3 regions of the Streptomyces sp. JLBT605 genome follow, and region 3 is predicted to be linked to each of the others. Evidence: riboswitches for the same ligand, from Rfam matches in the RefSeq annotation. Region 3 holds a riboswitch; each other region holds the start of a gene.
What was found. A riboswitch is a leader RNA that binds a small molecule or an ion and turns the genes downstream of it on or off. The one in region 3 is predicted to bind cobalamin.
Positions count from the first base shown of each region.

Region 1: it holds a riboswitch for cobalamin, as region 3 does, so the genes downstream of both, AC4BDD_RS23560 (cobalamin biosynthesis protein) here and AC4BDD_RS08975 (ribonucleoside-diphosphate reductase subunit alpha) in region 3, are expected to answer to the same signal.
Region 2: it holds a riboswitch for cobalamin, as region 3 does, so the genes downstream of both, AC4BDD_RS21625 (SCO2321 family membrane protein) here and AC4BDD_RS08975 (ribonucleoside-diphosphate reductase subunit alpha) in region 3, are expected to answer to the same signal.

Region 1 covers NZ_CM177087.1:5,400,830-5,407,290, reverse strand. Annotated here, with positions in the region: gene AC4BDD_RS23575 (alpha/beta hydrolase) at 1-37, opposite strand, end outside; gene AC4BDD_RS23570 (inorganic phosphate transporter) at 350-1,660, shown strand; gene AC4BDD_RS23565 (hypothetical protein) at 1,687-1,932, shown strand; cobalamin riboswitch at 2,149-2,280, shown strand; gene AC4BDD_RS23560 (cobalamin biosynthesis protein) at 2,423-3,568, shown strand; gene AC4BDD_RS23555 (cobyric acid synthase) at 4,095-5,627, shown strand; gene AC4BDD_RS23550 (putative cobaltochelatase) at 5,728-6,461, shown strand, end outside.
Region 2 covers NZ_CM177087.1:4,958,402-4,964,862, forward strand. Annotated here, with positions in the region: gene AC4BDD_RS21610 (ABC transporter ATP-binding protein) at 1-836, opposite strand, end outside; gene AC4BDD_RS21615 (energy-coupling factor transporter transmembrane component T) at 833-2,032, opposite strand; gene AC4BDD_RS21620 (SCO2322 family protein) at 2,173-2,925, opposite strand; gene AC4BDD_RS21625 (SCO2321 family membrane protein) at 2,925-4,232, opposite strand; cobalamin riboswitch at 4,380-4,534, opposite strand; gene AC4BDD_RS21630 (aldehyde dehydrogenase) at 4,726-6,183, shown strand; gene AC4BDD_RS21635 (ferredoxin) at 6,188-6,421, shown strand.
Region 3 covers NZ_CM177087.1:1,999,910-2,006,370, forward strand. Annotated here, with positions in the region: gene AC4BDD_RS08955 (extracellular solute-binding protein) at 1-274, opposite strand, end outside; gene AC4BDD_RS08960 (GntR family transcriptional regulator) at 523-1,293, shown strand; gene AC4BDD_RS08965 (DUF3311 domain-containing protein) at 1,648-1,908, shown strand; gene mctP (monocarboxylate uptake permease MctP) at 1,905-3,533, shown strand; cobalamin riboswitch at 3,802-3,924, shown strand; gene AC4BDD_RS08975 (ribonucleoside-diphosphate reductase subunit alpha) at 4,051-6,447, shown strand; gene AC4BDD_RS08980 (ribonucleotide-diphosphate reductase subunit beta) at 6,447-6,461, shown strand, end outside.

The DNA of each region.
Region 1 (6,461 bases), 3.4 Mb from region 3:
TGGTGGCGGCCACGGCGGCCGCGGTTCGCAGGCGCATCCCTGTCAGTGTGGTCGGACACGCGGACGGTGGCCAGCGGGCGTGCCCGCCGGGGTGACGGCCTGCGGGGGCGTCGGTCGGTGCGTCGGGCGGGCCCCGTCTCCGGTGTGTCACCTCCGTGCCATGTGGTCGCCATACGTCGTGTACGTCACATTCATCACACGGTGGGCGAGCTTCACCCCAGTGGCGGCAAGGGCACGCCAGACACCCCTTCACCTGTGTCACCGCGACGCCAGTGCCAGTTAACCTTCCGTTCACCCCGCGTCCTTAACGTCGCCGTGCTACTGACCACCGAGCGGATTGCCTGGGTGAATGGAACACATCACGCTTCTCATCGGGATCGTGATCATCACGGCCTTGGTGTTCGACTTTACGAACGGCTTCCATGACACGGCCAACGCCATGGCCACCACCATTTCCACCGGCGCGCTGAAGCCGAAGGTCGCGGTGGCGATGTCCGCGGCGCTGAACCTGATCGGCGCGTTTCTGTCGGTGGAGGTGGCCGCGACCATCTCCAAGGGGATCGTCGACGAATCCGGCATCCAACCCGAAGTGATCTTCGCCGGCCTGGTCGGCGCGATCATCTGGAATCTGCTGACCTGGCTCGCCGGTCTTCCCTCCAGCTCCTCCCACGCGCTGTTCGGCGGTCTGATCGGCGCCACCGTCGCCTCGGTCGGCTTCGACGCCGTGCACGGCGACGCGGTCGTCATGAAGGTCCTGATCCCGGCCGTCGCCGCGCCGATCGTCGCGGGTGCCGCCACGCTGCTGGCGACCCGGCTCACCTACCGGGCCGCCCGGAACGCCGACCCCGAGGACGCCGCGAAGGGCTACCGGGCCGGTCAGATCGCCTCGGCCGCCCTGGTCTCGCTGGCGCACGGCACCAACGACGCCCAGAAGACCATGGGTGTGATCACCCTCGCGCTGATCACCGGCGGTGTGATCGCCCCCGACTCCGACCCGCCGATGTGGGTCATCGTCTCCGCCGGTGTGGCCATCGCGCTCGGCACCTACCTGGGCGGCTGGCGCATCATCCGCACGATGGGCAAGGGGCTCGCCGACATCCAGCCGCCGCAGGGCTTCGCCGCCCAGACCGGCGCCGCGGTGACCATCCTGTCCTCCTCCCACCTGGGCTTCGCGCTCTCCACCACCCAGGTCTGCTCCGGTGCCGTCATGGGCTCGGGCCTCGGCCGCAAGGGCGGCGTGGTCCGCTGGTCGACCGCGGGCCGGATGGCCGCCGCCTGGGTGCTGACCCTGCCGGCCGCCGGTCTCGTCGGTGCCGCCGCGGCGCTGCTCGCCGAGCGCGGCAACTGGGGCGTCGCCGCGGTCGCGGTCCTGGCGATCGCCGCCTGCGCAGCGATCTGGGTGGCCTCGCGCCGCAAGCCGATCGACCACACCAACGTCAACGAGACGGGCTCGGAACTCGCCGAGCCGGTGGGCGTGGTCACCGCCGCGCTGCAGACCGTCGCCCCGCCGCCCGCCGGACCGGTGGCCGCGGCCCCCGCGGAGGAGCCGGCCGCGTCGGCGGCCTCCACCGAGCCGGCCGCACCGGCGGCCGTCACCGAGCCGACCGCCCCCGCTGCCCCCGCCGCCACCGCGGCCGCCCCCGCCCAGGCCACGGCCTGATCACGGCCAGGTAAGGAAGAAATCCGATGGACATCGACTGGGAAGCTCTCGGCCAGGTCTTCGGCGTCAGCCTGCTCTTCACCGTCGCGCTGGTCGGGGTGTTCACCCTCGGCATCGTCGGCAGCTCGCGCAAGCGGCGTGCGGAGACCGCCGGGGAGACGGCGGTCGCCACCGCCGGCGCCCCCTCGGTGGCGGCGCGCGGGGGTGCCTACCTCTGCTTCGCGCTGTGCGCGGCGGCCGTCGCGTACGGCATCTCGATCATCGTCGGCTGAGCCGGCATCCGGACGTATGAGTCCCGGTCCGGGCCCTGTGCCCGGACCGGGACTCAGTCATGTCCAGGCAGGGACTCAGCCATGTCCGGGCCGGGAGCGCGGTTGCCGCTGTGCCCTCGGCCACACCCGGGGCAGACCGTCTCATCGCAGGTCAAAGGTGAGTTGACGGCCCTTCCCGCAGCGTGGTGGACTGCCCGAGCCAAACGGCGGCAGGAGAGGAAGCCGGTGCGAGTCCGGCGCGGTCCCGCCACTGTCACCGGGGAGCGCTCCGCCGCCTGTCGAAGGTCACGGCTCACCGCGAGGGGGCTGGAAGACCGGGGGAAGCGCCGATCCGGGAGCCAGGAGACTCTCACCGCCGGTCACGTCGAGCCAGGGCGCGGACCCTGAGTGAGGACACTGCGCCATGCCCGGCACCGCCATGCGGCCATCTCCACCCGCCGCACCCACTGCTTCCCCGCTCCCCCGTCGAGGCGCGACGGCAGGCTGAGCGATGCGGGCCGATCACGCCATCTCCTTCGCGTGCGGCGCCGCTCTCGGCTTCGCCTGCGACCTGGCCGCCGGTGATCCGCGCCGCGGCCATCCAGTGGCCGCCTTCGGGCGGGCCGCGGCTGCCGTGGAGCGCCGGCTGTGGCACGACCACCGGGGGTACGGCGCACTGCACACACTGCTCTGCGCGGGCGGCGCGGCCGCCGGTGCCGCGCTGCTGACCCATGCCGTGCGGCAGCCCGCTGCGGCCGCGCGCGGCGCGGCGCGCCCCCCGGCGCCGTCCGGTTCCGTCTCCTCTGTCTTCCCCGCCTCCTCTGTCTTCCCCGGCCTCCCCGCCTCCTGTGTCGTGCGCTCGCTGTCCCGCACCGCCGACATCGCGCTCACCGCCGCGGCCACCTGGTCCGTGCTGGGCGGCACCTCGCTGCGCCGCGAGGCACAGGCCATCGGCGCCGCGCTCGCCGCCGGGGACCTCACCGCCGCCCGGGAGCGGCTGCCGCACCTGTGCGGACGGGATCCGCAGGCGCTGAACGGTCAGCAGATGGCCCGCGCGGTCGTGGAGTCGGTCGCGGAGAACACCTCGGACGCCGTCGTAGGCGCCCTGGTCTGGGGCGCGATCGGCGGCGTTCCGGGGCTGGTCGGCTTCCGGGCCGTCAACACCCTGGACGCCATGGTGGGTCACAAATCGCCGCGCTACCGACGCTTCGGCTGGGCGTCGGCCCGGCTGGACGACGTCGCCGGCTGGCCCGGTGCCCGGCTGACGGCCGCACTGGCCACGCTCGCCGGCCCGGACCCGCGCGGCGCCCGGCGGGCCTGGCGCGCCGACGGCCGCGCGCACCCGAGCCCCAACGCGGGCCCGGTGGAGGCGTCGTTCGCCGGAGCGCTGGGGGTCCGGTTGGGCGGCACCCTCGCGTACGGCGGACGGGTCGAGCACCGGCCGGTACTCAACGCCTCCGGCCGGCCGGTGGAGGTCGCCGACATCGACCGCGCGGCCCGGCTGTCGCGGCGGGTGGGAGCACTGGCGCTGGCGACATCCATCGCCGGACGGCTGGCGATCGGCGCCGTGCGGTCGGCCCTCTCCGACGGCGGCCGTGGGCCGGGACGAGCCGGGGCAGCGGGACAGGCGAAGGCCGCCGGGACGAGGGCCGGATGAGCCGCACCGGCGATCCGGCGCGAGGCCGACACGGCGACCCAGCGCTCCGCCGTCCTGTGCCGCGCAGCGGCGCCGAGGCGGGGCCGTGGGTCACGCCACCGGCCGCCACGTGTGCGTCCGGGCGCGCCTGGCGGTCGACCCGCGAAGCGGCTCGGCGCGCCGACGGCGTGCGTGCCGGCTGTGCCGCCCGCGCCGCGCGATGGGGCGCGCCGTTCACCTCGTACCGGCGCGCCGCGTTCGCGCGCGCCACGCGGGGCGACGCCGCACACGCGGAGTACCCGGCCGGGCCGCGTGCGGCGATGCCGCGCCGGGCATGGTCTACCGCGGGCGGCGCCCCGCACGCGGCGCGGCCGACGGCCGCGGACAGGGGGGACATGAGCGACGCGTACGCGGCCGCCGGGCGGCAGGCACCGGCGGCAGACGCAGCCGGGCAGCGGGCGCCGGCGAGAGCCGTACGTGCGCGCCGCGCGGGCGGAGATGGGGGCACCCCCGGGCGGAGTCCGGGGGAGAGAGAAAGGGACACGGCATGAGCGGCGGCCGGAATCGGCTGGGTGGCGGGCTGCTGGTCGCCGGGACGACCTCGGACGCGGGCAAGAGCGTGGTCACGGCGGGCATCTGCCGGTGGCTGTCCCGCAAGGGCGTCTCCGTGGCGCCGTTCAAGGCGCAGAACATGTCGCTGAACTCGTTCGTCACCCGTGAGGGCGCGGAGATCGGGCGGGCGCAGGCCATGCAGGCCGCCGCGGCCCGCGTCGAGCCCAGCGCCCTGATGAACCCGGTACTGCTCAAGCCGGGCTCCGACCGCAGCAGCCAGGTGGTGCTGCTGGGCAAGCCGGTGGGCGAGCTGAGCGCCCGCGGCTACCACCGGGGGCGGCAGGAGGCGCTGTTCGGCACGGTGACGGAGTGCCTGGAGGAGCTGCGGCGTACCCATGACGCGGTGATCTGCGAGGGCGCGGGCAGCCCGGCCGAGATCAATCTGCGCCGCACCGACATCGTCAACATGGGGATCGCCCGGGCTGCTTCGCTGCCGGTGGTGGTGGTCGGCGACATCGACCGGGGCGGCGTCTTCGCCTCGTTCTTCGGCACCACCGCGCTGCTCTCACCCGAGGACCAGCGGCATGTGGCGGGCTATCTGGTGAACAAGTTCCGCGGCGATGTGACGCTGCTGCAGCCGGGCCTGGACATGCTGCGGGACCTGACCGGGCGGCCCACTCTCGGCGTCCTGCCGTACGCGCACGGGCTGGGCATCGACGAGGAGGACGGGCTGCGCGTGTCGATGCGCGGCGCGGTCCGGGAGAGCGTGGTCGCGCCGCCGCACGGCGCGGACGTGCTGCGGGTCGCGGTCGCCGCCGTCCCGCTGATGTCGAATTTCACGGACGTGGACGCGCTGGCCGCCGAACCGGGCGTGATCGTACGGTTCGTGGACCGGCCGGAGGAGCTGGCCGACGCCGATCTGGTGGTGCTGCCGGGAACCCGCGGCACGGTGCGGGCGCTGGCCTGGCTGCGGGAGCGCGGCCTGGCGGACGCGGTGGCCCGGCGGGCCGCCGAGGGCCGCCCGGTGCTGGGCATCTGCGGCGGCTTCCAGATGCTGGCGGCGCGCATCGAGGACGAGGTGGAGTCCCGGGCGGGAACGGTGGAGGGGCTGGGTCTGCTGCCGGTGCGGGTGCGCTTCGCCGTGGAGAAGACCCTGGCGCGGCCGGTCGGTGAGGCGCTCGGCGAGCCGGTGGAGGGGTACGAGATCCACCACGGCGTCGCGGAGCTGCACGGACCGTACGACGAGGGGTTCCTGGACGGCTGCCGGGTCGGCTCGGTGTGGGGAACGCACTGGCACGGCTCGCTGGAGAGCGACGGCTTCCGGCGGGCGTTCCTGCGCCGGGTCGCCGCGGACGCGGGCCGGGCGTTCGTACCGGCTCCGGACACCGCCTTCGGGGCGCTGCGCGAGGAGCAGCTGGACCGGCTCGGTGATCTGATCGAGGAGCACGCGGACACGGACGCGCTGCTGCGGCTGATCGAGGACGGGGTGCCCCGGGGGCTGCCGTTCGTACCGCCGGGGGCGCCGTGAGTCCCCTACTCGGGGCTCCGCCCCACACCCCGGTCCTCAATCGCCGGACGGGCTGGATTTCGCCGCTCGTCCGACGAGTTACCGCAGGAGGTACGACCATATGACCACCGCCCCTTACCCGTTCACCGCGGTTGTCGGCATGGCCGACATGCGGCTCGGCCTGCTGCTCAACGCGATTTCCCCGGCGATCGGCGGGGTGCTGGTGCGCGGCGAGAAGGGAACGGCCAAGAGCACGATGGTGCGGGCCCTGTCGGCACTGCTGCCGCGGATCGAGGTCGTCGCCGGGTGCCGGTTCAACTGTGACCCGGCCGGGCCCGATCCGCGGTGCCCGGACGGCCCGCACGAGACCGGTACCGGCGGCGCGCGGCCGACGCGTCTGGTCGAGCTGCCGGTCGGTGCCTCCGAGGACCGGGTGGTCGGCTCGCTGGACATCGAGCGTGCGCTCGCGGAGGGCGTGAAGGCGTTCCAGCCAGGGCTGCTGGCGGACGCGCACCGCGGGATCCTCTACGTGGACGAGGTCAACCTGCTGGGTGACCACCTCATCGACGTGCTGCTCGACGCGGCGGCGATGGGCTCCTCGTACGTGGAGCGCGAGGGCGTCTCGGTGCGGCACGCGGCCCGTTTCCTGCTGGTCGGCACGATGAACCCGGAGGAGGGTGAGCTGCGGCCGCAGCTGCTGGACCGCTTCGGGCTGACGGTCGAGGTCGCCGCCTCCCGGGAGCCGGACGAGCGGGTCGAGGTGGTGCGCCGCCGGCTGGCGTACGACGAGGATCCGGCCGCCTTCCGCGCGCGGTGGGCGGCGGAGGAGGGGCAGCTGCGGGAGCGGATCGCCGC
Region 2 (6,461 bases), 3.0 Mb from region 3:
GGCCGCGCCGCCGGGACCCGCTCGGCGAGCCGCTCCCGCAGCGCGGCCGCCTTGCGGCGCGCGTCCCGCACCGAGAGCGGCAGCGGTGACCAGCCCGCCAGCCGGCCCAGCGCGACCACCGGCGGATGCACCGGGGAGACGGCCATCAGCTCGGCCGGGTCGCCGGTCACCGGGGCCTGGCCGGGCCCGGGCAGCAGCACCACCCGGTCCGCGTACTGCACCACCCGCTCCAGCCGGTGCTCGGCCATCAGCACGGTCGTCCCCAGGTCGTGCACCAGCCGCTGGAGCACGGCCAGCACCTCCTCGGCCGCCGCCGGGTCCAGCGCGGAGGTCGGCTCGTCGAGGACCAGCACACGCGGGTGGGTGGTGAGCACGGAGCCGATCGCGACCCGCTGCTGCTGCCCGCCGGAGAGGGCGGCGATGGGCCGGTCCCGCAGTTCGGCCAGGCCCAGCAGGTCGAGGGTCTCCTCGACCCGGCGGCGCATGGTGTCACCGGGCAGGCCCAGCGACTCCATGCCGTAGGCGAGCTCGTCCTCGACGGTGTCGGTGACGAAGTGCGCCAGCGGGTCCTGACCCACGGTGCCGACCACATCGGCGAGTTCCCGGGGGCGGTGGGTGCGGGTGTCGCGGCCCGCGACGGTGACCCTGCCCCGCAGCGTGCCGCCGGTGAAGTGCGGGACCAGGCCGCTGACCGCCCCCAGCAGCGTCGACTTACCCACGCCGGACGGGCCGACCAGCAGGCACAGCTCGCCCTCCGGGACGGTCAGGTCCACGTCCGCGAGCGCGGGGGAGGCGGCATCGGCGTAGGTCACCGACACCTGCTCGAAGCGGATCACTGGCTGGGCTCCTTCGGGTCCATCGCGGGCCGGCCGGCCGGGCGGGGAGCGGCGCCGCGGCGCGGGGCCGGGCGGGGGGAGGACGTGCGGCGCGCGGCCGGGCCAGGGGAGGACGTCCGGGGCGGGGCCGGGGCGACGAACGCGGGCACCAGGCCGAGCAGGATCGACGCCGCGGGCCACAGCGGCAGCGTCGGTGCGGTCAGCGGCACCGCGGGTGGCTGCAGGGCCCCCGGCGCGTAGTCGGACGCCCAGATCATCAGCGCCCCGACCGCGGCCCCCGAACCGGACACCAGCCAGGCCCGCACGCCCCACCGGTCCGGCCGGTAGCGGCTGCGCACCGAGCGCCGGCGGCCGAGGAAGAGTCCGCCCAGCGCGGCGGCGAGCCCGGCCAGCAGCACCGGCAGGCCGAACCCCGCCCCCTCGGCCGCCAGCAGCCCGTATGTTCCGGCGCACACCCCGAGCAGACCGCCCAGGGTGAGTGCCGTGGTGGTGTGCCGGACGGCCGCCGGGACCTGGGCGGTGCGGCCGTAGCCGCGCGCGTCCATTGCCGCCGCCAGCGCCACGGACCGCTCCAGCGCACCCTCCAGCACCGGCAGCCCGACCTGGAGCAGCGCCTTCATGCCCCGGTCCGGACGGCCGCGCAGCCGGCGGGCCGCGCGCAGCCGCTGCACATCGGTGACCAGGTGCGGCGCGAAGGTCAGCGCCACCACCACCGCGACCCCGGCCTCGTAGAGCGCGCCGGGCAGCGACTTGAGCAGCCGGGCCGGGTTGGCCAGCGCGTTCGCCGCGCCGACGCAGATCAGCAGGGTGGCCAGCTTCAGCCCGTCGCACAGGGCGAAGGCCAGCCCCTCGGCGGTCACCGCGCCGCCGATGCGCACCCCCTGGGCCCAGTCCGGCAGCGGCACTTCGGGGAGGGTGACCAGCACGCGGGTGCCGGGGATGGGCGAGCCGAGGAAGACCGCGAAGAACAGCCGGATCGCCAGCACCGCCAGGCCGAGCCTGAGGAACGCGCCGTAGGACCGGGCCCACGGCGCGTCGGTGCGGCGGGCCGCCACCACATAGCCGGCGACACCGATCAGCAGCCCGAGCAGCAGCGGATTGGTGGTCCGTGAGGCGGCGGTCGCGAGCCCCAGCGCCCACAGCCACCAGGCCCCGGCATGCAGCGCCCCCCGCCGCGAGGCCCCGGGTGCGCGCAGCCGCGCCCCGACCGCACTCGCGCGCCGGAACACCCCGGGCCGCGCGGGTGGGATGGACCGCGCCGAGACTGCGGAGTGCTCCGCCGCCGGGTCGCCGCCATGGCCCCGTGGGCCAAACGGCAGGCGCGCTTCCTCGCCGCTCATCGGCGGCGTCGGCGGGCCTGCCAGCCGGCGGCGGCACCGAGTGCGACGACGGCGGCGACGCCGCCGATGAGACCGGCCGACGGGCCTTCGTCCCCGCCGTTCGCGTCCCCGCCCGCGGTGGACCGGTCGGCGGATTCCGGATCGGTCCGCTTCCCACCGCTGCCGCCCGAGGAGCCCGCCACGCTCTCGGCGCAGCCGGACTCGGGGTAGCCGCTGATGGCGCAGAGCAGCGCGGAGGAGTTGTAGCGCAGCGGCTTGGCGACGGCCGCGAGCGCGTCGGCGGCGCTGGCACTGCCGCGGACCCGCGCACAGGCGGTACGGGCCCGCGGCGGGGTGCGGCCGTCGGCCGCGTCGGCGGCGGTGCCGAAGTCGACGACCACCGCGATCCGCTTGCGGCCGTCCTCGGCGGGCGTGCCCGCGCAGACCGTGGCGAAGTTGGTGGTGCCGCGCGGCCGCACCGCGTTCCGCGAGTCCTCGCTGACGGCGTACCGGAAGCCGATGGTGTCGCCGTCATCGGGCCGGGCGGTCGCCGGGCCCTGGGTGGCGTACGTCCACTGGTCGCCGTCCCGCTCCCAGAAGGACCAGTAGCGGTAGCCGTCCGCGTGTGCGGGGGCGGCGCCCAGCGCGAGCAGCAGCCCGGCCAGCAGAGCGCCGGCAAGCCGGAGAGGGGGGAGAGGGCGGGGAGGGGCGGATATGGCCGTGGCCGGCCGCCGGGTGGCGGCCGGCCGGGCGGTGGACCGGAGCCTCATCAGTGCTGCTGCTTCTTCCGGCCGCTCAGCAGGAAGCCGATCCCGATGCCCGCGACCGCGCCCACGCCGACGATCCACCAGACGTTCAGGCCGCCGTCGTCGTCCTTCTCGTCCTTGTCGTCCTTCTTGTCCTGCTCCCGCTGGGTCTCGCCGGGCGTGTCCGACGGCGCCTTGGCCGCCGGGCCGGTGGCGGACAGCTTGCTCAGCAGGTCCGTGCCGCCGAAGTCCCGCGGGTCCGCGCCGGCCGCACGGCTGGCGAGGATCAGCTTGGCGAGGGCGGCCGGCTGGTCCTTGGCCCAGGTCAGCGCGGAGCTGTCGTTGCCCTGAAGCCAGCTCAGCGGCTTGGCGGCGGCCTCCCGGTGGCCGCCGGCGGCCAGCGCGAGGACGGCGTCCGCGGTGCCGCCGACGTCGGCCTGCTTCTCCTGGCCCGGCATGCTGGAGTTCAGGTGCCGGCCGTGGCCGGCCATGGTCGCGGAGAGATACGCGGCCGCGGCCTCGCCTGCGTCGTCCCGCTCGCGCTTGCCCTTGGCGTCGTCGTCCTTGCCGCAGTCCAGCGGCTCGACCGCCTCGTCCTCCCCCTTGCCGACCGGCTCGAAGAGGAAGCCCTTGCCGGTGGCGGCGAGCGCGGCGGCGGAGGTGGCCAGGTCGTTGGCGACGACCGGCTTGCCCTTCTGGAGCTGGTACGTGAAGGCGCCCCGCTCGTCCTTCTTGGCGTCGCAGCCGAGCTGGAGGCCGAGCAGCGCGTCGTACGGAGTCTTGGAGCCGCGCGCGGAGGTGACCTTCGCCGGGTCCTCGCCGGTGGCGGCGAACGCGCCGATGACGGCCGCGGTGGAGTTGGCGTCGCTCGGGCTGCCCGGGTTCATGCCCCAGCCGCCGTCGTCGTTCTGCTGCCGCTTCAGCCAGCCGATGCCCTTCTCCACCGAGGCGCCGTGGCCGCCGACCGCGGCGAGCGCCTGCACCGCGGCCGCGGTGGCGTCGCTGAACTCGCCCTTCTTCGGCTCGCACGGGGTGGAGGTCTCGGCGCGGTAGGCGGCGAAACCGCCGTCCGCGCACTGCTGCCCGGTCAGCCAGTCGACGGCCGCCGCCGGCGGGGTGGCGCCCACCGACTTCTGCGCCAGCAGCGCCAGCGACTGCCGCCAGACGCCGTCGTACTGGGGGTCCTGGCTCCCGTACAGCCCGTTCGGCAGGGCGGACGCCTGCGGCTTGGGCGTCTTCGGGGGCGCCTCGTCGGCCAGCGCGGCGGGGGCGGCGGTCATGCCCAGGACGACGGAGACAGCGAGAGCCGCGGCGCTGCGGCGTGCGTTCATGGGACGGTGCCTCTCGGTGGAAGAGTCTGCGGTGGGCGGTACACAGCGGGGCGCGGCCGTCCACCCGCGCGCGCCTGGCGTACGCGAGGGCACCGGGCTCCGCTCCGTAGACCTCGACGGTGCCGCGCACCGGGCGACCGGTGCGGGAGCCTTCGTCGTGGCCGAGCGGGTGCTCCGGCTCGTACGGTCGCGGGCCCGCCGAGGGCACGAGCCGTACTCACGGTTGCGGGTCAGCGCCGGAATTGCACCGGCTTTCCCCGATCGGTCACGGTGAAGATGAAGTTGTGCACGGACACCTTAACCGGCGGCCACCGGATCGCCCGGCGCCGGGCGCGTGGGCCTCGCCACGGCCGGGGCGAGGACGGGCCGGGCTGGGCTGTGGCGGGGTGTCGGGCGCATTGCCCGCCGGGGTGCGAACTGGTATCCAGTTTTCTGATGCAGCGTCAGATAGTCGGAGCGCTGCCCCGCGCCGAGCCCCCGGGAGGCATCGGGCATGAGCGACCCCATCGAGTACCGACAGCTCTACATCGGCGGCACGCTGGTCGACCCGGCCGGTCAGGACACCATCGAGGTCGTCTCGCCGCACACCGAGGCGGTCATCGGGCGGGTGCCGCACGCCACGCCCGAGGACGTCGACCGGGCGGTCGCGGCGGCGCGCGCCGCCTTCGATGCCGGGCCTTGGCCGCGGATGAGCCCGGCGGAGCGCATCGCGGTCGTCACCCGCGTCAAGGACGCCGTCGCGGCCCGCCACGAGGAGATCGCGCGGACCATCAGCGCGCAGAACGGCAGCCCCTGCTCATGGAGCGTGCTCGGCCAGGGGCTCGGCGCGATGCTGGTGTGGGAGGCGGCCCTGGCCGTGGCCCGCGACGCGGTCTACGAGGAGCGGCGCCCCGGCATCCTGGGCCCGCTGCTGGTGCGGCGCGAGCCGGTCGGGGTGGTGGCGGCCGTGGTGCCGTGGAACGCCCCGCAGTTCGTGGCCGCGGCCAAGCTCGCGCCCGCGCTGCTGACCGGATGCCCGGTGATTCTCAAGCCCTCCCCGGAGGCCCCGCTCGACTCGTATCTGCTCGGCGAGATCGCCGCCGAGGCCGGGCTGCCCGAGGGTGTGCTCTCCATCCTCCCGGCCGACCGCGAGACCAGTGAGTACCTGGTCGGGCACCCGGGGGTGGACAAGGTGTCCTTCACCGGATCGGTCGCGGCCGGCCGGCGCGTCATGGAGGTCGCCGCGCGCCGGCTGACCCGGGTCACCCTGGAGCTGGGCGGAAAGTCGGCCGCGGTCATCCTGCCGGACGCCGACCTGGACGCGGCGGTCGCCGGCATCGTCCCCAACGCCTGGATGAACAACGGCCAGGCGTGCGTGGCGCTGACCCGCATCCTCGCGCCGCGCAGCCACTACGACGAGATAGCCGAACGGCTCACCGCCGCCGCCTCCGCCCTGGTCGTCGGCGACCCGCTCGACCCCGCCACCGAGGTCGGCCCGCTGGTCGCCCGCCGCCAGCAGCAGCGATCGCTCGACTACATCGGCATCGGGCAGCGGGAGGGCGCCAAGGTGCTCACCGGCGGCGGCCGCCCCGCCTCCCCGGCGACCGGCTGGTACGTCGAGCCGACGCTCTTCGCGGACGTCGGCAACGACATGCGGATCGCCCGGGAGGAGATCTTCGGCCCGGTGATCTGCCTGCTGCCGTACGAGACCGAGAAGGAGGCGGTGCGCATCGCCGACGACTCCGACTACGGGCTGTCGGGCAGCGTGTGGACCGCGGACGTGGAACGCGGCATCGACATCGCCCGCCGGATCCGCACCGGCACCTTCTCGGTCAACACCTTCAGTCTCGACATGCTCGGGCCGTTCGGCGGCTTCAAGAACTCCGGTCTCGGGCGCGAGTTCGGGCCGGAGGGGTTCGCCTCCTATCTGGAGCCCAAGACCATCCACCTGCCCGCCGGGTGGGAGGGCTGACCCGGTGGCGGACCGCTGGGAAGTGGAGGTCGACCGCCGGCTGTGCGTCGGCTCGGGGATGTGCGCGGCCACCGCGCCGCGGGCGTTCCGGCTCGACGCGGCCCGTCAGTCCCGGCCCGTCGAACCGGAGGTCGAGGGCTCCGACGCGGTGCTGGCGGCGGCGGAGGGCTGCCCGGTCGAGGCGATCGCGCTCCGGCTGGCGGGCGGCGGGGAGGCGGTGTTCCCGTCGGAGGAGTGAGCGGCGGCAGCCGAGGGCGGGCCTCAGCCGCCGGGTGCGC
Region 3 (6,461 bases):
GGTCGGACTCCGACAGCGCGGTGGTCACCTTCTGCTGGATGCCGTTCCACTGCTGGGTCTCGAACTTCAGCTTGGCGCCGGTCTTCTTCTCGAAGGCGGCGGTGACCTTGGTGGTCCAGCCCTCCGGAGTGGAGCCGTCCATCGCCCAGACGGTGAGCGTCTCGCCCTTGTAGCCGTCGCTCCCCGACTTCTCCCCGTCGTCGCCGGACCCGCAGGCCGCGAGACTCACCAGCATCGCCGCGACACCGGTCGCGGCTATCAGCCCACGCTTCACAGCACTCTCCTCAAAGGAACTGGAAGTGGTCTTTAATGGTTAATGGTTTAGACCAGTGCCCCGCAGCTTGGCCTAGACCTTTAGGGGTGTCAAGGGTGTATAAGAGTCGATGTCGGCTCCGTTACCGGACCGACATCTGACGACATCCGAGCTGGCAGGACGTCCTGGGCCGGGGCCGTGCCACGATGTGACCCTCAAAGACGGAGGAGCCGGTGACGGCAGCAGGACAGGAGTCGGGAAGGCGCGCCATGGAGACCGACGGGGCAACCGCCGAGAACGGCAACGGGACCGGCGGGGCGGCGCGCACCGCCCGCGTACCCAAGTACTACCGGCTCAAGCGGCATTTGCTGGAGATGACCGAGACGCTGCCGCCGGGCACCCCGGTCCCGCCCGAGCGCACGCTCGCCACGGAGTTCGACACCTCGCGGACCACGGTCCGGCAGGCGCTCCAGGAGCTGGTGGTGGAGGGGCGGCTGGAGCGGATCCAGGGCAAGGGCACCTTCGTGGCCAAGCCCAAGGTGTCCCAGGCGCTGCAACTGACCTCGTACACGGAAGACATGAAGGCGCAGGGGCTGGAGCCCACCTCCCAGCTCCTGGACATCGGCTACGTGACGGCGGACGACCGGCTCGCCGGGCTGCTGGACATCGCCACCGGCGGGCGGGTGCTGCGCATCGAGCGGCTGCGGCTGGCCAGCGGTGAGCCGATGGCCATCGAGACCACCCATCTGTCGGCGAAGCGCTTCCCCGCGCTCCGGCGCAGCCTGGTGAAGTACGCCTCGCTGTACACCGCGCTGGCCGAGGTGTACGACGTGCGGCCGGCGGAGGCCGAGGAGACGATCGAGACCTCACTCGCCACGCCGCGCGAGGCAGGCCTGCTGGGCACGGACGTCGGCCTGCCGATGCTGATGCTCTCCCGGCACTCGCTGGACGCCAACGGCGACCCGGTCGAGTGGGTGCGGTCCGTCTACCGCGGCGACCGGTACAAGTTCGTCGCCAGGCTCAAGCGGCCCAACGGCTGACGCCGGCCTCGGCCGGGTGCCGGCTGGGGGTCCGGGGGTTACCCCCCGGGACAGCACAGCGTCGCCAGGCTCAAGCGGCCCAACGGCTGACGCCGGCCTCGACCGGGTGCCGGCTGGGGGTCCGGGGGGTTACCCCCCGGGACAGCACAGCGTCGCCAGGCTCAAGCGGCCCAACGGCTGATGCGGCTCCCAACGGCCGAGCCCTGGCCCGGTGATGGGCCGGTCGTGTGCGGATGGCGGATCGGGCGGTCCTTTGTCATACCGATATACGGACGGGTAGTGACGCCTGCCACCCCCCTGGCTTAGATTTCCTGCGCATTACGCAGATGATCACCCAGGGACGGGAGCGCCCGCATGACGGAATCATCCGGTACGCAAGGCACCAGACCGGTCATCACGCCCTCGCGGGTGGTGGTCGGTCTGTGCCTGGTCGCGCCGTTCATCTCGATGCTGTGGGTCGGCTCGTACGCGAAGGTCGACCCCAAGCTGGGGGGCATCCCGTTCTTCTACTGGTACCAGATGCTGTGGGTGCCGATATCGGCCGCGCTGACGGCCATCGCCTATCTCCTGGTGCGCCGTGAGCAGCGCGCCCGCAAGGAAGGCGCGGCGCGATGAACGACGTCAACGGCGTCGCACTCGCCGTCTTCATCATCTTCTTCCTCGCCGTCACCGTGATGGGCTTCATGGCCGCACGCTGGCGGGCGGCCGAGAACGCCGAGAGCCTCGACGAGTGGGGGCTGGGCGGCCGCAGCTTCGGCACCTGGATCACCTGGTTCCTGCTGGGTGGCGACCTGTACACCGCGTACACCTTCGTGGCCGTTCCGGCGGCGGTGTACGCGGCGGGCGCGTCGGGCTTCTTCGCCGTCCCGTACACCATCCTGGTCTATCCGCTGATCTTCACCTTCCTGCCGCGGCTGTGGTCGGTGTCCCACAAGCACGGATATGTCACCACTTCGGACTTCGTCCGCGGCCGGTTCGGCTCCAAGGGCCTGTCCCTGGCCGTGGCGGTCACCGGCATCCTCGCCACCATGCCGTACATCGCGCTGCAACTCGTCGGCATCCAGGCGGTGCTGGACGTGATGGGCGTCGGCGGCGGCGAGAACACCAACTGGTTCGTCAAGGACCTGCCGCTGCTGATCGCCTTCGGCGTGCTGGCCGCCTACACCTACTCCTCGGGGCTGCGCGCGCCCGCGCTGATCGCCTTCGTCAAGGACACCCTGATCTACATCGTCATCGCGGTGGCGGCCATCTACATCCCGATCAAGCTGGGCGGTTTCGACGACATCTTCCATGAGGCCGGGAAGGCGTTCGCGGAGACCAACGACGCCGGGAAACCGAGGGGCGCACTGGCGCCACCGGACGCCTCCCACTGGGCGTACGCGACGCTCGCGCTGGGTTCCGCGCTGGCGCTGTTCATGTATCCGCACTCCATCACCGCCACGCTCTCCAGCCGCAGCCGTGAGGTGATCCGCCGCAACACCACCATCCTGCCGCTGTACTCGCTGATGCTGGGCCTGCTGGCGCTGCTCGGTTTCATGGCGATCGCCGCGAAGGTGGACACCGGCGGCAATCCGCAGCTCGCCGTCCCGCAGCTGTTCGAGGACATGTTCCCGGACTGGTTCGCGGGCGTGGCGTTCGCCGCGATCGGCATCGGCGCCCTGGTCCCGGCGGCGATCATGTCGATCGCCGCGGCCAACCTCTTCACCCGCAACATCTACAAGGACTTCCTCAAGCCCGACGCGACCCCGGCTCAGGAGACGAAGGTCTCCAAGCTGGTGTCGCTGCTGGTGAAGGTGGGCGCGCTGGTCTTCGTCCTGTCCATGGACAAGACGGTGGCGATCAACTTCCAGCTGCTCGGCGGCATCTGGATCCTGCAGACCTTCCCGGCCCTGGTGGGCGGTCTGTTCACCCGCTGGTTCCACCGCTGGGCGCTGCTCGCCGGCTGGGCGGTCGGCATGATCTACGGCACGTGGAAGGCGTACGACACCCCGAGCGCCACCCAGAAGCACTTCGGCAACACCACCGAGGTCCCCTTCATCGAGAAGATCGGCTACATCGGTCTGACCGCCATCGTGCTCAACATCGTCGTCACCGTCGTGCTGACGCTGGTGCTGCGGGCCCTGAAGGCTCCCGACGGCGTCGACGAGACCTCGCCCTCGGACTACACCGGGGACGCCGGCGACCCGGGCGTCAAGGCCGAGCTGCCGCCGGCGACGGCGGGGGCACCCGGCGGCCACTGAGGGGCGCCAGGGCGCGTTCCGGCCCGGCCGGAAGGTAGCGTGGAGGGACAGGGGCGCGGCGTGCTCGCCGCGCCCCTTCCGTGTGCCGTTCCCGCCCCGTGCCGCCCGCCGTCCTGCCCCTGCGCCAGGCCCCGTGGGCCCCGTGGGGCGGGCTCGGAACGCATGCCTCAACGCAGGTCAACTCCGCCTCGATATAGCACATTCATACGAAATCTCAAACGCGGTGACACAAGATGTGGGGGCACACGCGGCAGCCAACACAAGATGTATGCTCGTCCTCGCTGTCGCCGCAGGGGAATCCGGTGCGAATCCGGAACTGTCCCGCAACGGTGTACGTGTGTGTTTTTGCGTGCGCGTAAGTCCGACCACCTGCCGACGGCCTCGAACACGTCCGGGCCTCGCGGGTTGGGCCGGTGGACGCTGTGCGGTAGGCCCCGACCCTGGTCCGGCATGCCCGCACGCGCCCATCGCGCCCACCCTCGTAGGCCCTCCCAGCCGAGCGAGGGAGAGCACCTCCGTGACCATCGCGCCCGCCGATCCGGTTTCAGCGGCCCAGGACTTCCAGGGCCCCGGCCCCGCGTCCGACGCGCCCGGAACCGCCCTGCTGCGCACCCTGACCGACCTCACCGCCGACCTGCCCGCCACCGACCCCGGCAAGGTCGCGGCCGCCGCCCTGCGCGGCCGTCACGCCGGGTCCGACGAGGCGGAGTTGCGGGACCTGGCCACCGAGGCGGCCGCCGGACTGATCGCCGAGGAGCCGGAGTACTCCCGGCTCGCCGCGCGCCTGCTCACCCTCACCATCGCCGAGGAGGCGTCCGGACAGGGCGCGGTCTCCTTCTCCGCCTCCGTCGAGACCGGCCACCGCGAGGGCCTGATCGCCGACACCACCCTCGCCTTCGTGCGGACCCACGCGGACCGGCTGGACGCACTGGTCGACACCAGCGTCAGCGACGGCGCCGACGACCGCTTCGGCTACTTCGGCCTGCGCACGCTCTACAGCCGCTACCTGCTGCGCCACCCGCTCACCCGCAAGGTGATCGAGACCCCGCAGCACTTCCTGCTGCGGGTGGCCTGCGGCCTGGCCGAGGACCTCTCCGACCGGGCGCTGGAGGACGTCCGCGAGCTGTACCGGCTGACCAGCTCGCTGTCCTACCTGCCCAGCTCCCCCACGCTGTTCAACTCCGGTACCCGGCACCCGCAGATGTCCTCCTGCTATCTGCTGGACTCCCCGCTGGACGAGCTGGACTCGATCTACAACCGCTACCACCAGGTCGCCCGGCTGTCGAAGCACGCCGGCGGCATCGGCCTGTCGTACTCGCGGATCCGCGCGCGGGGGTCGCTGATCCGCGGCACCAACGGCCACTCCAACGGCATCGTGCCGTTCCTGCGCACCCTGGACGCCTCGGTCGCCGCGGTCAACCAGGGCGGCCGGCGCAAGGGCGCCGCCTGCGTCTACCTGGAGACCTGGCACGCCGACATCGAGGAGTTCCTGGAGCTGCGGGACAACACGGGCGAGGAGGCCCGCCGCACCCACAACCTCAACATCGCGCACTGGATCCCGGACGAGTTCATGCGCCGGGTCGAGGCCGACGCCGACTGGTCGCTGTTCTCCCCGGTCGACACCCCCGAGCTGGTCGACCTGTGGGGCGATGAGTTCGACACCGCGTACCGCCGCGCGGAGGCCGAGGGGAAGGCCGTGAAGACCATCCCCGCCCGGGTGCTGTACGCCCGGATGATGCGCACCCTGGCGCAGACCGGCAACGGCTGGATGACCTTCAAGGACGCCGCCAACCGCACTGCCAACCAGACCGCCGAGCCAGGCAAGGTCGTGCACTCCTCCAACCTCTGCACCGAGATCCTGGAGGTCACCGACGACGGCGAGACGGCGGTCTGCAACCTGGGGTCGGTCAACCTCGCCGCGCACCTGGGTGCCGACGGGCAGATGGACTGGGAGAAGCTGGACCGCACGGTCCGCACCGCGGTCACCTTCCTCGACCGGGTGGTGGACATCAACTTCTACCCGACCGATGAGGCCGGGGCGTCCAACTCCCGCTGGCGGCCGGTGGGTCTGGGCCTGATGGGTCTGCAGGACGTGTTCTTCCGGCTGCGGCTGCCGTTCGACTCCGCCGAGGCCAAGGCGCTGTCCACGAAGATCTCCGAGCGCATCATGCTCGCCGCGTACGAGGCCTCCTGCGACCTCGCCGAGCGACACGGCCCGCACCCGGCCTGGTCCGCCACCCGCACCGCGCGCGGTGTGCTGCACCCGGACCACTACGAGGGCGCTCCCATGGCCTGGCCGGAGCGCTGGACGGCGCTGCGCGAGCGGATGGCGAAGACCGGCATGCGCAACTCGCTGCTGCTGGCCATCGCGCCGACCGCGACCATCGCGTCCATCGCGGGCGTGTACGAGTGCATCGAGCCGCAGGTCTCCAACCTCTTCAAGCGCGAGACGCTCAGCGGTGAGTTCCTCCAGGTCAACTCCTACCTGGTCGAGGAGCTCAAGGAGCTGGGCGTGTGGGACGCGCAGACCCGCGAGGCGCTGCGTGAGTCCAACGGCTCGGTCCAGGACTTCTCCTGGGTGCCCAGGGAGGTCCGCGAGCTGTACCGCACGGCGTGGGAGGTCCCGCAGCGCGCGCTGATCGACATGGCGGCCGCCCGCACGCCGTACCTCGACCAGAGCCAGTCGCTCAACCTCTTCATGGCCTCGCCCACCATCGGCAAGCTCAGCTCGATGTACGCCTACGCCTGGAAGCAGGGCATCAAGACCACGTACTACCTGCGTTCGCGCCCGGCGACCCGGATCGCGCAGTCGGCGCGCGCCACCGCGCCCATCCCCGTCCAGCAGGCCACGCCCGACGCCGAGGCGATCGCCTGCTCCCTGGAAAACCCCGAGTCCTGCGAGGCCTGCCAGTAATGTCCACCCCCGAA